DNA from 2 places in the Macrococcoides bohemicum genome. Region 1 is predicted to be linked to the other one. Evidence: riboswitches for the same ligand, from Rfam matches in the RefSeq annotation. Region 1 holds a riboswitch; the other holds the start of a gene.
The links. A riboswitch is a leader RNA that binds a small molecule or an ion and turns the genes downstream of it on or off. The one in region 1 is predicted to bind thiamine pyrophosphate.
Positions count from the first base shown of each region.

Region 2: another riboswitch for thiamine pyrophosphate. It lies ahead of HT586_RS06020 (ABC transporter substrate-binding protein); the one in region 1 lies ahead of HT586_RS01275 (thiamine phosphate synthase).

Region 1 is NZ_CP054482.1:241,254-249,289, forward strand. Features, by position in the region: gene HT586_RS01250 (YhgE/Pip domain-containing protein) at 1-1,589, opposite strand, end outside; gene HT586_RS01255 (HesA/MoeB/ThiF family protein) at 1,719-2,708, opposite strand; gene HT586_RS01260 (thiazole synthase) at 2,705-3,472, opposite strand; gene thiS (sulfur carrier protein ThiS) at 3,474-3,671, opposite strand; gene HT586_RS01270 (NAD(P)/FAD-dependent oxidoreductase) at 3,655-4,710, opposite strand; gene HT586_RS01275 (thiamine phosphate synthase) at 4,740-5,312, opposite strand; TPP riboswitch at 5,396-5,498, opposite strand; gene HT586_RS01280 (protein-tyrosine phosphatase family protein) at 5,593-6,039, shown strand; gene HT586_RS01285 (hypothetical protein) at 6,106-6,531, opposite strand; gene HT586_RS01290 (TerC family protein) at 6,637-7,419, opposite strand; gene HT586_RS01295 (DedA family protein) at 7,734-8,036, opposite strand, start outside.
Region 2 is NZ_CP054482.1:1,168,755-1,176,790, forward strand. Features, by position in the region: gene HT586_RS05990 (hypothetical protein) at 1-502, shown strand, start outside; gene HT586_RS05995 (hypothetical protein) at 514-1,275, shown strand; gene HT586_RS06000 (TIGR00282 family metallophosphoesterase) at 1,283-2,074, shown strand; gene HT586_RS06005 (hypothetical protein) at 2,086-2,601, shown strand; gene HT586_RS06010 (2-oxoacid:acceptor oxidoreductase subunit alpha) at 2,708-4,441, shown strand; gene HT586_RS06015 (2-oxoacid:ferredoxin oxidoreductase subunit beta) at 4,442-5,305, shown strand; TPP riboswitch at 5,494-5,594, shown strand; gene HT586_RS06020 (ABC transporter substrate-binding protein) at 5,639-6,661, shown strand; gene HT586_RS06025 (thiamine-binding protein) at 6,661-6,948, shown strand; gene HT586_RS06030 (ABC transporter permease) at 6,945-7,685, shown strand; gene HT586_RS06035 (ABC transporter ATP-binding protein) at 7,678-8,036, shown strand, end outside.

The sequences.
Region 1 (8,036 bases):
GCTTCATTAGTAACACGGGATGCTTCAATTAATATGCCATCGACTTTATTGGCAAATGCTTGCGCAGTGTTTAATTTTTGCGCAATCGAATCTAAGTCACCACTAAGGCTTGATAGTCCTTTTTCAAAAATATCTGGCATTGTTGTATTAGAGAAAGTGTTCAACGCTTTAAGTGAGTTTTGTGCTGATTTAATAGCTCCCTGATTAATATTAACAGATTGATTTGACTTAGATTGTGATATAGCATTTGAAATTGTTTTATTAAGAGCATCAAGTGACTGGTTAACGTTATTCAATTCCTTTGAAATTGCAGTTGTATCAAATCCTAAATCATTCACATCATTCATAATACGAATCATCTCATTGTTGAAACGGATAGCCTGATTAATGTTATCCTGATATACTTTTAAATTCTTTGTTAGCGTCTCAGATGCCCCTGGCTTTTGCTGAGCAAGTTCATTTAACTGATTCAACATATCTATTGTTGTAGTGGCTTGATCTGCGATTAAGCTATTGATTGCATTCAGCCCTTCTTGTAGTGCTGTGTAGGCAGGTTTGATATCAACTGTGCTTAATTTCTGTTGTCCTTTTTTATTTACTTCCTGGGCAGTATTAATCTTGTTATGAACTTTAGGCATAGCATTTTGGGATTGATTTAAAACCTGTTGTGCTTTAGTAGTAGCTTCGATGCCCTGTTGCACAGAATTATTGATTTCTGGAAACTTTTGTTCAATCGTATTTGCCCTTTGTAATGCATTCTCAATACGCGGTAAGTTATTATTAAGTTTAACAATCATCTGACCTAATGCATTTATATCTGATGCATGTTGATTTGCTTCAATGATTTTGTCAGCACCGCCATTAAGTTTGTCGCGATATTGATTTAAACTGTAGAATTCATCAGCATATTTTGTGATGTCACCTTGATGTTCATCGATTTTAATTACAGCCTTTCTAAAGCGTTCGATATCCGGAAGTGCACGTTCAGCATCAAATACTGCATTCTCAATCTTGTGGTAAAGAGGAATCTGATCTTCAATTTTAATGCCTGCTCGATTACTTTCCTGTAAAAGTGCTTTTGTGGCAGCATCTACAAATTTTTCGTTTAATGATTCAGTGATGGCAGTAGCACCTGCATTTGTCATCTTAGGTGCAATAGCATTAATTTTTTGATTTACTTTATAATCGATATGGGCGCGTTTTGGTTCTTTGTGAAAAATACTCGTCATATCTTTAGAAAAGTTTTTTGGAATATGAATAATTGCGTAGTATTCCCCCATACGCAGTTTGTGATTAGCATCTTTCAAATTATCTTTAAATTTCCAGTCAAACTTATCATTGTTATGGAGTGATTTGACAAGTTGATTACCAACATTGACTTTTTTTCCTTTAACTTCCGCTCCAGTATCATGATTGATAACAGCGACTTGTAAATACTTTGTGTTGGAATAAGGATCCCATGAGGACTTCAAATTAAACCATGCATAAAATGATGGTAATATTGATAATCCAATGAGTAAGATGATAAAGCTGGGAGTGCGTTTAATATTTTTTAGGTCATGTAAGAATAGTTGATATGCGTTTTTCATGTAATCCCTTCTTTATACTAATATAATAATTATGAACATTTTTATAACATCATTTTAAAAAAACGGTATATATCAATATAACAAATAGGGTGGAAAGATACAATAAAAAGACATATATTATATGTCTTTTTATTTTTGTGCATACTTTATCAAATCTTCAATAACAGCTATAGCTTCTTTACTAGAATATACATCAAATATAATAATACGGCCATTATTAAGGAGATGTATCTTATGATCCATGAAAGAAAGTAATTTGAAATGTTCATTTTGATGAATAATATGTTTGTTTATGTTATTAAATAAAGAAGAAGGTATGTGTGTTTGATATTTCCCTCGACACATCTTAGTGACATGGGTAAATGACTGTTTAAGTGAAGGATAATCTTTAATGGTACATGTAGGGCATGCAGGATTGTGTATGGCATCAATATTTTTACTTTTAAATATCATTTTTTCACAATCTATTGTTGTAAGTTTTCCTGAAAAATGACCATGACTGATATAATGCATTACTTCTGAAACTTGAATACTTGCAACGAGGTGAGCAGTTTGTGGCATAATACCTGAAATAGCACAATCTTGTCCAGTAGCAGGTTCATTAGGCAGAATGCATCTCAAGCATGGTTGATTTTCTATGCCGTAAACAGTTCCATATACATTTAGACACGCACCATATATCCATGGGATATTATGTTTATGGCACGCATCATTAATGATATAACGCGTTGAAAAATTATCAGTACCGTCAACGATGAGAAGTGGTTTATATTTTTCAATAATGGATTCGATATTCTTTACTGTTACTTCTTCAGATATCGTAGTCACTTTTACATTACTATTTATACGGTTGATGTGCGACGCTAAAGCATCAACTTTTAAAGTATAAGCAGCACTATCTGCTTCATCAAAAAGACTTTGACGATGTAGATTACTAAGTGATACAACATCCATATCGCAAATTACTAGATGTCCAGCACCACTTCTAGCAAGCATTTCACTTACTGTACTTCCTAATGCGCCGCCTCCAATAATAAGAAATGTGCTGCTGCTTAATTTATCTTGTGCTGCTTGTCCGAAACCAGGTGATTTGATTTGTCGATCAAATCGTTCGCTCATAGAAACTCAAGACCTTCCATAGGACTTGATGCTTGGGCAGTATATTTCTTAGGAATGCGTCCTGCTTCAAATCCGAGTTGACCAGCCTGTACGGCATATTTCATTGCTTCAGCCATCTTAATCGGGTCTTTTGCATTTGAGACAGCTGTATTGAGTAACACTGCATCTGCACCGAGTTCCATCGCAAAGCTTGCGCCTTTAGGTGAACCGATACCTGCATCAACGATAACAGGGACGTTAACTGCATCGATAATATATTTTAGATTTAATGGATCATTGATACCAAGGCCTGTCCCAATCGGCGCACCAAGTGGCATAATAGCATGACAACCTAATGCTTCTAATTTTTTTGCAAGGACGACATCACAAGGGATGTATGGGCATACGATATATCCTTTTTCTAAAAGAATCTCACATGCTTTATATGTTTCGATACTATCTGGTAGAAGTGTTGTATCATCACCGATAATTTCAACTTTAATCATGTCACACATACCTGCAATACGTGCAATTTCTGCTATCTTTACCGCTTCTTCAGCTGTTTTTGCACCTGCTGTATTTGGAAAAGTGATGTATTTATCCAAATCTACAGACTCTAATGGGTTAGGGAGTGATTTATCATATAAACTCATGCGTCGTACTGCAAAAGTTAACGCATTTGTTTCGCTGATTTCAACTGCTTTCTTTTGTGTCTCTCCATCTTTAAACTTGCCTGTTCCTAATATTAAACGAGAAGATAATTCCAAGGGTCCTATTTTTAACATATTAGCCGCCTCCAACGAATTCTAGTAATTCTAATTTTTGTTCGGGTTTCAAAGTGATAGATTGCCATTTAGATTGTTCGATGGGAACATCATCCACAAGCGCTACAATCCTCTTTTTATCACTTGTAAAAGTTGCGAGTAAGTCAGATAAATTTGTTTTGTCTGTTTCAAAAGGCTCATCGTTAATGTATATTTTCATAAATTTCTCCTATCTTAAAATCTTTTTGAAATTGTTGATACAGTTCTCCATCTTGTTCAAAGATCATTTGACGCATAAATTCTCCTGTAATACGTGATAATAAGATACCATTGCGGTAGTGTCCCGTTGCTAGAAATAATCCTTCATCTAACTGATCGAGGACAGGTCGATGCAACGTGGTATCTGGTCTGAATCCACAATCAATGCTGACGATGGTACTGTCGCGTAATTTCGGGATTAGTTTAAACGTTTCTTCAAGTAACCACTTTACACCTTCTGCACTTGGTTGTTGCTTTGTATCAAGTGAAGTTGTTGCACCAATCAGATAATGATTGTCTGATTTAGGGACAATATAATGTCCGTTTGTCTGGAATAGTGTTTCTTTTAAATAAAGATCGGGATGATGTAACGTCAGGACTTCTCCTTTCACGCCTTGCATCGGGAAATCTATATCAAGCATGTTAAGTAAATCTTCACTTTTACATCCAGCTGCAATAACGACTTTGTCTGAGATGATGGTTTTATCACTTATTGATAAGTGATATTTATCATCTACGTAATTAATGGATTTGACGTGATCTGAAATATGAGGAATATCTTGATTTGCGTACTTTATAACAGTTAAATATTTACCGGCATTGACTTGACCATCTGTAGGAATCCACATTGTCTGCTCAAACGTATTATTGATTGAACCGTTCGCATAAGAAGATAACGCTTTTGAAGCTATCCACTCAAATTGTTTATGCTTTGAATTTAGAAAATCGTATTGAGTCTTTAGATTCTCTTCATCTCCAGGTGAAGCGATTTTAAGCAATCCGTGTTGTTGTAGGTCAATAGATAATCCAGTCAAGTTTTCCAGTTGCTGAATATGATCAGGTATCATTTGCTGACCAAGCACAGATAGTCTGTATAAAGGACTATCTTCTGTAAATTCATTTTGTGCCCCGAGCATACCTCCAGCAGCGTGTGTTGCTTTATAACCATGTACATCATCTATGATTGCAATATTATCTGTATGGCTTTTAAGTGCGTACACAATATTTTCTCCGATAATTCCTCCACCTATTACAACGATGTCGTACGTAGTAACCACTCCTTTTTTACTGCAAGAAAATCTTGCTTGTTTGTAAATAACCTGATACCGGCAAAGCCTGAAAAATTAGTGTTTAACTGTCTTATTGTGTTGATGCTGATGCCGCCTAATGCTACTACAGAGATATCAATATGAGTGACTGCATCAATTTGAGCTGCTGCTCTGGGTGGTAAATCAGGTTTGGACGGTGTAGGGAAGACATGACCAAATAAAACAAATGATAGATCGAGCGATTCAGCGTGTTTGGCTGATGCCAAAGAATGAACGCTTTGACTGACCTGTATTTCCGGATGATTATTTCTAAAGGCATCTATTTCAGAATTACTTTCTTTAAAGTGAATTCTCGTTAAATGACATGCAAATAAAATATTAGGATTGTTATGCACGATAATTTTATCTTTAGGAATTCTTGTTATCAGCTGGTTTATGAAATGAATAATATCTTTCTCTGCTGCATCAAACCTTAAAATAACGCCATCTATTTCATCATGAACCTGGATGATTTGATTGAGAACGGTGATTGAAGGTTTTGGGGATGTAATCATGATAAACACACTTTTCACCTCGAAAAAAACACCCACTAACTAAAAAAAGCTAGTGGGTGTTGGAATTAGTATAAATAAATCACTAAAATTCAATCACGCTTCCCTACGTTGGTTCTAACCAAGTCAGGTTCAAAGAGTCGGAAATAATTTCCTCTCAGCCCGTTGTGGGCACCCCTAGCAAATATTTAATTCTGTAGTAAGCCTACCACTAGTTAGAGTGAATTTCAATCAATTCAAATTCATGATAAAATAAATTAACGATAAAATGGGGTGTAAAAGGATGAATGAAGAAGAAAAGTTATCTTTATTAATTGATGAACGTACAGAACTCATACCACATGAGACGGTGTATGACAAAGTAGAGATTGAACAAAATCATACGGATTCTGTAGAAGTGCTGCTTGAACCAGCAATACAACAGGAACGTATGTCTTCTGAAGAAATTTTAAGAGAAATTGCAGAAGAAGAAGAACTCGAAGAAGAGTACGCGCAAGCAGTTGAAGAAGTAAAATTATTTAAATATATTGTCCATACGATTAAATTTCATGAAGGAGATGCAATTACACGCTATCAACTGCGCAATATATGTGCACATAGTAAAACTAAATTATCATCAGATAATTTAGATGAAGTATTAAATGATTATATTGAAGCGGGCTACATCAGAATTGAAGATGACAAAATATATATCACATTCTTAGGTGAGCATGTAAATACATTGTTATAAGCGTTTATTATATAAAACAAGCAAGAGTGGAACAATTTAGTTCCGCTCTTGCTTGTTTGTCAGAGATTAATCTTTTAGTAAAAACGCTTCTTCGTCACGTGAATGAATTTCATTAACGATAATCAAACTTCTAAAATAATCGATAATTTGAGTGGAGAATCCTTCGCTTTCCATCTGTGTTTTAATCTTAGCGACGACTTGGCGCATAATATCATGATCACGTGTGAGTTGTTGAACTTTATCATGTAGTTCAGGATTATTATTTTCCGCTTCTGTATAGAAACCATCTGCTTCTTCCTCAGCATCTGCGTGACTTATGACGCGTGAATCCCAGAAATCGACAAGCGCGATCACTTCCTGAATCACTTCTTCTTCCGTACCGTTTTGGTATGTTCTGATCAATTCATCTGTCATATTCACAGCAAGGCCTAACCCTGTATCGTGAATTTGTTTATGTGCATGTAGTTGTCTTAATGATGGTCCGACTGGCATACAATCATCTCCGTTCAGTATATTTACCACTATTGTATTATAGAAAATATAATAAAAAGACTAGGGGATTCCCTAGTCTTATATTTTTCAGATGTATAGTGATGATTAATGCTGATGACTTTGTCCACGTTTACTTGTAACAAAACCAATCACTAAAATTGATAGTAATACACCCCAGAAGATCAGTTGCCACATCATTGAATGCGGGAAGTCATGCGGTAATACGTGGATGGAATCATGTGCTAATACAAGCACGACAAGTTTAATGCCAATCCAGCCTACGATTGCAAATGCTGCAGCTTCAAGTCCAGGATATGTTTCCAGAATTTTGATGAAATATGTTGCTGCAAATCGCATTAACACAACGCCAAGCATACCTCCGATAAACATAACGGTGAACTGTCCGGCGTTTAGTCCCATGAAGTCAGGACCAACTTTAGGCAATGTAACCGCGATTGCAATTGCTGCCAACATTGAATCAATTGCGAATGCGATATCTGCACCTTCAACTTTCAGAACAGTCATCCAGAAGCCACTACCTTTAGGCATTGCTTCTTCTTCTGCAATATCAGGTACGCTTTCATCATCGACATGATTTTTCTTTTTGAAATAAGTATATAAACTCTTTATTGACATAAAGATTAGATATGCTGCACCAAGTGCTTGTATCTGCCAATACTTAGCTAAGAAAGTTATAAAGAATAATGAGATGAATCTAAAGATAAATGCTCCCATTAAACCATAAAATAAAGCTCTCTTTCTTTGTTCTTCCGGTAAATGCTTTACCATCACCGCCATAACAATTGCGTTATCTGCTGCAAGTAAACCTTCTAAAACGATTAAAACAATTACTACCCATGCATACGCCATTAAAATACTTGGATCCACAATAATTCCTCCTTATTTTAATGAATATAAAAAGACCCATGCCAAATATATTGGCAAAGGTCTCACTGAACAGTAATTGTTCCATAACGCCGGAAGTTCCAAAACTTCGTAATGACGACGTTACGCTTAGGGTCTCCCCTTGAGCTACTCCCCTTCGACATAAGTCTTAGGATATTCATTTGTTGATTTATTCAAATTATGAATAAATATCATTAAAATCATCTTAACACAGAAATGTGTATATAGCTATAATTTTATTTTATATGAATAATAATGGATGATGAGGATGATATAAATATTAAGTTTGTCAGCATTTAATTTTTCTTTCTGCGATAGAGCCAGATAATGCCTCCGATAATGATAACAGCCATTAAAATATAAATCACATTAGAATAAAGATCGAAATAGTGGAGTAGAACTTCCCAATTCTGACCTAACACCATACCAAGATAAATTAAGACTGCATTCCAGATGAGTGTCCCGACTGTTGTATATAAAATGAATGGAACGATAGACATTTGACTCAAACCAGCCGGGATGGAAATTAAACTGCGAATCAATGGAACAAATCGGCATAGAAATACTGCGGTATAGCCATATTTGTGAAACCATTTATT
Region 2 (8,036 bases), 930 kb from region 1:
AATAAGCATTCAAACGAATATCAATTTACCTGATATGTCTGATCACTTTGAATCATATTGCATTCATGAAGAATACACTGCTTTTTCCAGGATGAAGGAGACATCAATTAAAGCGCAAAAGAATGCTATGAAATCCATTAGCCATCCTCTGCAAGATTTACTTCAGTTATATGAGCAACCAGATATAAAGTCGATGTTACAACAAATTAAGGATATTGATAGCGTTCCAACAATACAAAGTAAAATGCAGCATAATAGTAATATCATCAATAAATATTTTTTTGATACAAACCAAAAGAGTGAAGTGATTGAAAATCATCATGAAAATTTAATAAATAAACAATTAAGTGAACTTAGTGAAAATAAAAAAGAGGTCTTCATTCATTTACCACCTATCAATAAAAGTAATATTGATATTTTAATTTCTATTTTCTGCGGGAAATATTCAGCTATTCAATTCGCCTTTGCAGGTGATAATATTATAGGTATACATATTCTATAAGGAGTGAAGCTATGGAAAAACGTGTAAAGATTTATTTATGTATAGCTGCAATATTAATTTTACTATCTTTATTACCGCTCCTTGAAGCTTACATGCTTCATTCAAATAGACAAACTGCAAACAACGAAAGGTTATTAACTGAACTAACGATTGATAAAAAGAATATTACCGAAGTGAATGCTGCTGATAATATTAATGTTGATATGATTAGTGTTGAACATATATTTACTGATGATAAAGGGAAAGAAATAGTTGCGCACAATATGGATGGATATCAAAAATTAATGAACAAAAGCGTTAGCTATTCTCGAACCTATCAGTTAGGAGATCAGACGATACAGTTTACTGAGAATATCAATAAAAAACGTGTGAGTGAAATTCTGATAAATAAGAAGAAAGTAAATATAAATATTAAAACGATTCAACAATTAAATAATCATTATGTGTATACTTCCTTAATCTTTGAAAAGAAAATAGCGACTGGTGAAACATTATTAATGTTAATGCAGCAAAATAAAGAAGATATTCGTTATATAGGTTTACAAAGTCATGATGACAATACAGTTGGTAAAACGACGCTTGAAGCGATTGATTTAGATGGTGTGTGGAATAATCGTATGAATTTGGTTGGTTTTAATACTTTACCGAAACAGCATCTGAGTTATTATATTTTTCATCTTTTTATATTTTATCCATTGCTCACATTGATTCTAGGACTATTTTTATGTTATATATGTTATTTGAGAGTGAAAACAACACGAGTGAAAGAATGAGGAAGCTATGAGAATATTATTTATTGGTGATGTTGTAGGAGCTATCGGTAGAGATATGCTAGCAGAATATTTACCACAACTGAAGAAAAAATATGGACCGAATATTACGATTGTTAATGGTGAAAATGCAGCACATGGTAGAGGGATTACAGAAAAAATCTATAAGCAAATGATGACTTTAGGTGTAGACTGCGTAACGCTCGGCAATCATACGTACGGCCAGCGTGACAGTTATGAATTATTAAATAGTGATGTAAAGATGATACGTCCCGCAAACTATCCGGATGATAATCCTGGAAAAGGAATGCAGATTATCAAATTTAATGACAAAAAGATTGCTGTCATCAATTTGCAGGGGCGTGCATTTATGCAGCAGATTGATTGTCCATTTAAAAAGTTTGATTTACTTTATGAAACTGCTAAAAAAGAAACGGATTATATCTTTGTTGATTTTCATGCTGAGACAACAAGTGAAAAAGGCGCTTTTGGATATTATGTGGATGGACGAGCAAGTGTTGTTGTAGGTACACATACACATATTCAGACAAGTGATAACCGAATGCTTGATAAAGGTACAGGGTTTATTACAGATGTTGGTATGACTGGTTATTATGATGGTATATTAGGCATTAATAAAGATGAAGTCATCCATCGCTTTTTAACATCGATGCCGGTTAAACACGTCGTCCCGGAAAAAGGAAGAGGCGTGCTGAGTGGCGTTTTTATAGAGCTTAAGACAGATGGGACAACGAAGAAGATAGAAAGAATATTAATTAATCAGGATAATCCATTGAAATAGGAGAGGGAAGAATGTTTAGTAAGAAAAATGAAAAACCATTTTTAAATAAAAGAGATCAAATCAGTTATACAGACAATGCACTTGATTTTTATAACTATGCTGAAGCAATGTTATTTGATAAAAATATTATACTCACATTCAAACAAATTACACCAGCGGGCACAGTTAAACAAAGAAAACTTGTTATGTCAGGAATTGTGGCAAAGGTCATTGCTGAAACTTTTATTGAGCCACTAAAAGATTACAAAAAATTTGAAGGTGAAATTGATAGATATCATGTAGATTTCTATAATACACATGATAACAACTCACAAACATTAGATGAGACATTATTATATATTCATGATTTTGAAATTGCTTTCAGTCAAATCGCATTCCTATTACAATTCGAACAGGATACTGCTTTTGAAGATGTATATTATGAAGCATTTATCGTTAATCCAGAACTTGCAGTTTATCTGAAAGAAATCCTGGATGATGTAGTGTATCAATTCGAAGGTAAATTTGGTGTAATTGAATTAGATTAATCGTATCGGCCATTCGACTGATTTTTTATTGAAGAACCACTTGTCTATGTTAAGACAAGTGGTTCTTTGTTATATTATAATAAGTGATTAAAGTAGGAGGGTATTTATGAAATCTCAAATTTCTTGGAAAGTCGGCGGACAGCAAGGTGAGGGTATTGAAAGTACTGGAGAGATGTTTTCAACTGCGCTGAATCGTTTGGGTTATTATTTATATGGATATAGACATTTCTCAAGTCGTATTAAAGGTGGACATACGAATAACAAAATTCGTGTCTCTACATCTAGAGTGCATTCAATCAGCGATGATTTAGATATATTAGTGGCATTTGATCAGGAAACAATTGATGTCAACTATCATGAAATGAATGAAACAGGCATTATTTTAGCAGATAGCAAGTTTGATCCGGAAAAGCCTGAAGATTATGAGGGTAAGTTCTTCCCAATCGCATTTACTGAAATTGCAAAAGAACTTGGTACAGCATTAATGAAGAACATGGTAGCAATTGGTGCGAGTGCAAGTCTAATTGGTGTAGACCTTAAACACTTTGAAATATTAGTTGATGATATTTTCGGTAAAAAGGGTGAAAAGATTTGTGCATTAAACAAACAGGCTTTACATGCAGGTTTTGATTTAATGGAACAGGAGGATATCCACACGTTTACATTAAATCCTTCAACTGAAGATGGCCATTTATTTATGATTGGTAATGACGCGATTTCATTAGGTGCAATAACTGGTGGAGCACGCTTTATGGCAGCTTATCCTATCACGCCTGCGAGTGAGATTATGGAGTACATGATTGATAAGTTACCTGATTTCGGTGGTACGGTTATTCAGACTGAAGATGAAATTGCAGCGGCTGTTATGGCTATCGGTGTAAACTATGGCGGCGTTAGAGCATTTACTGCTTCAGCGGGTCCGGGTTTATCTTTAATGATGGAAGCAATCGGATTAAGTGGGATGACAGAACAACCATTTGTAGTCATTAACACAATGCGTGGTGGTCCATCAACAGGTTTACCAACGAAACAAGAGCAATCAGACTTAATGCAGATGATTTACGGTACGCATGGTGATATTCCTAAAATTGTATTAGCACCGACAACAGCTGAAGATGCATTCTACTTAACAGCAGAAGCATTTAACTTAGCAGAACAATATCAGTGCCCAGTTATTTTATTAAGTGACTTACAACTTTCTATGGGGAAACATACAGTGCCTAATTTAGATTTTAATCGCATTAAAATTGATCGTGGGAACTTAATTACTGAAGTTGAGCCACGTGAAGATAAATCATACTTCAAACGATATGAAGTAACTGAAAGTGGTGTATCGCCTCGTGTGATTCCGGGTATTAAAAACGGTATTCACCACGTAACAGGAGTAGAGCACACGGAAGAAGGTAAACCTTCTGAAAGCCCGGTAAACCGTGCGAAACAAATGGAAAAACGTATGCGTAAAATCGAACAGTTAAAAATATCAGAACCTGTTGATTATAAAGAAAATCATGCAGAAGCTGATGTATTAGTAATTGGCTACCTATCAACGTATGGTGCAATTGATGAAGCAATTGAACGAATTGATGGTCAGGTAAACCACTTGCAAATTAAACAATTACACCCATTTCCTACAGAGGAAGTACAAGCTGCAATCAATAAGGCGAAGAAAGTTATTGTCGCTGAACATAACTATGCAGGACAATTATCAAGCATTATCAAGATGAATACGATGCATGAAGGTAAGATTACGAATTTCACTAAATATGATGGTACACCATTCTTACCGAAGGAAATAGAAGCAAAAATAAATGAAGTAATAGAAGTAAAGGAGCGCATCTAAATGGCAACGTTTAAAGATTTTAGAAATAGTGTGAAACCAAACTGGTGTCCAGGATGTGGTGACTTCTCAGTTCAAGCAGCAATTCAAAAAGCATGTGCAAACGTAGGTTTAGAACCTGAAGAATTAGCTGTAATTACAGGAATCGGATGTTCTGGTCGTTTATCAGGTTATATTAATTCATTCGGTGTTCACTCAATTCATGGCCGTGCATTACCGATGGCACAAGGTGTTAAAATGGCAAATCAGGAACTTACAGTTATCGCTTCAGGTGGAGATGGAGATGGATACGCTATTGGTATGGGACATACAATCCACTCAATACGTCGTAATATTGACTTAACATATGTCGTAATGGATAACCAGATTTATGGTTTAACAAAAGGTCAAACTTCACCAAGTTCAGCACATGGATTTGTTACTAAAACAACGCCACATGGTTCAATTGAGAAAAATGTATCTCCATTAGAACTTGCAATTACATCAGGTGCAACATTTGTAGCACAAAGTTTCTCAAGTGATATTAAAGAATTAACAGCAATTATTGAAGCGGCGATTAACCATAAAGGATTTGCATTCGTTAATGTATTCTCTCCATGTGTGACTTACAATAAAGTAAATACGTACGATTGGTTTAAAGAAAACTTAGTTTCTTTAAACGATATCGAAGGTTATGACAATAAAGACAAAATACAAGCATTAAACACTGTAGTAGAGCATAACGGATTAGTAACTGGAATCATTTATCAGGATACTGAAACGCCAAGCTATGCAGAACAATTAAATGGTTACTCAAAATCATTGGCGAAAGAACCAATTGAAATGGACCCATCTAAATTTGAAGCTTTAATGGCTGAATTTAAATAAAATAAAGAGACATAGTAATCTGATGATTGCTATGTCTTTTATTTATCTTTTTAAAAAAACTACCTCTAACAAGAAAATTAACGGAGAATAATCATAAAATTATTTCAGTTCAGTAGCGTACAAACTAAATCTTAAACATTTGATACTAGGTATTTCTTTGGTATACTTGTAAAGGAAAATAAAATAACTAAAAACACTAGGGGAGTCATTCTGAGAATGGACATTGGTCCTAAACCCTTATTCACCTGATCTAGGTAAAACTAGCGTAGGGAAGTGTCGCTTTTTGACACAACTTTACATGTAGGTTGTGTTTTTTATTTGGAGGAAAATAAGATGAAAAAAAGTATATTAGTAGGGATGAGTTGTGCAGTATTATTAGCTGCTTGTGGTAACGAAGAAAATAAAGATGCTAATAAAACTACAAGTAAGACGGACAGCAACAAAACTGAAAAAGTTACCATGATGTTAGACTGGACACCAAATACGAACCATACGGGTATTTATGTGGCAAAAGAAAAAGGCTACTTTAAGAAACATGGTCTGGATGTTGATATTAAAACGCCTGGTGATGTTACTGCTGATCAGATGATAGCTGCAAATAAGAAAGATGTTCAATTTGGTATTAGTGCGCAGGAGCAGGTTACACAGTCACGTTCAGAAGGTGTACCTATTAAATCAATCGGTGCAATCATTCAACATAACACAAGTGGTTTTATGAGTTTGAAAGATAAGAATATAAAATCACCAAAAGATTATGAAGGTAAAACATACGGTGGCTGGGGTGCGCCAATTGAGAAGGCATTTATTGAAACATTGATGAAAAAAGAAAATGCTGATGTCAACAAAACGAAGATTGTCAATATGGGGAATACTGATTTCTTCTCAGCTTCTAAGAAAAATATTGATTTCTCTTGGGTATATTACGGATGGACCGGTATTGAAGCAGAAACAAGAAATATTGACGTAAACATGCAATACTTAACAGATTACGATAAAAATCTAGATTATTATACACCGATCATTATTGCCAATGAAAAATATTTAAAATCAAATCCAAATACAGCTAAAGCATTTATGGCAGCTGTAAAAGAAGGATATGAATATGCGATTAAACACGAAAAAGAAAGTGCAGATATTTTAATTAAATCAGCACCGGAATTAAAGAAACAAAAAGATTTAGTCTATAAATCTCAAAGCTATTTATCACCGAAATATCAAGATGATGCAAAATCTTGGGGTATTCAGGATGAGAAAGTATGGGTCAATTATGCGAAGTATTTAAAAGATAATAAAATTATTAAAAATGATTTTGTTGCAAAAGATGCATTTACAAATGAATTTGTGGAGGGTAAATAATGGCGAATACAATAATGAGCATTCAAATTATTCCTAAAACACCAGAAGGTCAGGATGTAATACCATATGTCGATGCTGCGATAGAAGTGATAGAACAATCAGGTCTTAAATTTGTAGTATCCCCACTTGAGACAAGTATTGAAGGTGATATGCATGAACTGTTACCATTAATCGAACAGATGAACCATCGTATGCGTGCATTAGGCTGTGAATCAATTATTTCGCAGGTGAAATTCTATCATGGAGAATCAGTATCGATGGATGCATTGGTCGCGAAATATCGATGATTAAAGCTTTAAAATTCTCATTGTTTATGATTTGCTTGTTGCTTGTATGGGAAGGATTTGTATGGCTATTAAAAGTCGATCCCTATACACTACCTGCGCCAAGTGCTATTGCAAAGTCATTCGTGGTAGATTTTCCTGAATACTTTCCACATCTGTTACCGACGATACAACTTGTATTATTAGGTTTATTTTGTTCAATTATTTGTGGTGTTCTATTTGCGGTCATACTTAACTTAATACCAGTATTAAATGATTATATTTATCCGTTACTTATTATGAGTCAGAATATCCCTGTTATTGTTATCGCACCGTTACTTGTAATATGGTTTGGATTTGGACTATTACCGAAACTCATCGTGATTACTTTAATCTGTTTCTTTCCCATAACAGTGAGTTTGCTGGAAGGATTTCACGAGACAGATAAAGATTTAAAGAAATATATGCAAATGATGGGTGCTTCACGTATGGAACTATTTACAAAATTAGAATGGCCAAACAGTATGCCGTTTTTCTTTAATGGTTTAAAGATTGCCGGCACGTATTCAGTAATGGGTGCGATTATTTCTGAATGGCTTGGAAGTGACAAAGGTTTAGGTAAATTTATGATACTTGCACAACGTGCATTTCAAGTAGATCAGGTTTTTGTTGCGATTGTCTGGATCATTATATTCGCATTAATAATATATATTGTAATAGAAGCGATAAAACGTTTCGTATTGAGGTGGAATCATGAATAACTTAATAACGATACAAAATGTTTCACATCAATATGGAGACAAGCAAGTATTAGCTGGTATTAATCTTACAGTACTGCAGAATGAAATTATTGCAATTCTGGGACCGAGTGGGTCTGGGAAGTCAACGCTTATTAATATTATAGGTGGACTATTAGAACAAACATCTGGAGAAGTCTATATTAACGATAAGAAAGTGATGACTACCGGGCATGTTTCATTTATGCCTCAAACGAGTTCTTTAATGCCATGGCGTACTGTAGAAGATAATATTAAGCTTGCTACTGAAATTGGAAAAGAAAATAACCAAGATCAAAGTTTATCATTATTAGAGCGTGCGGGTTTTACTGGTAT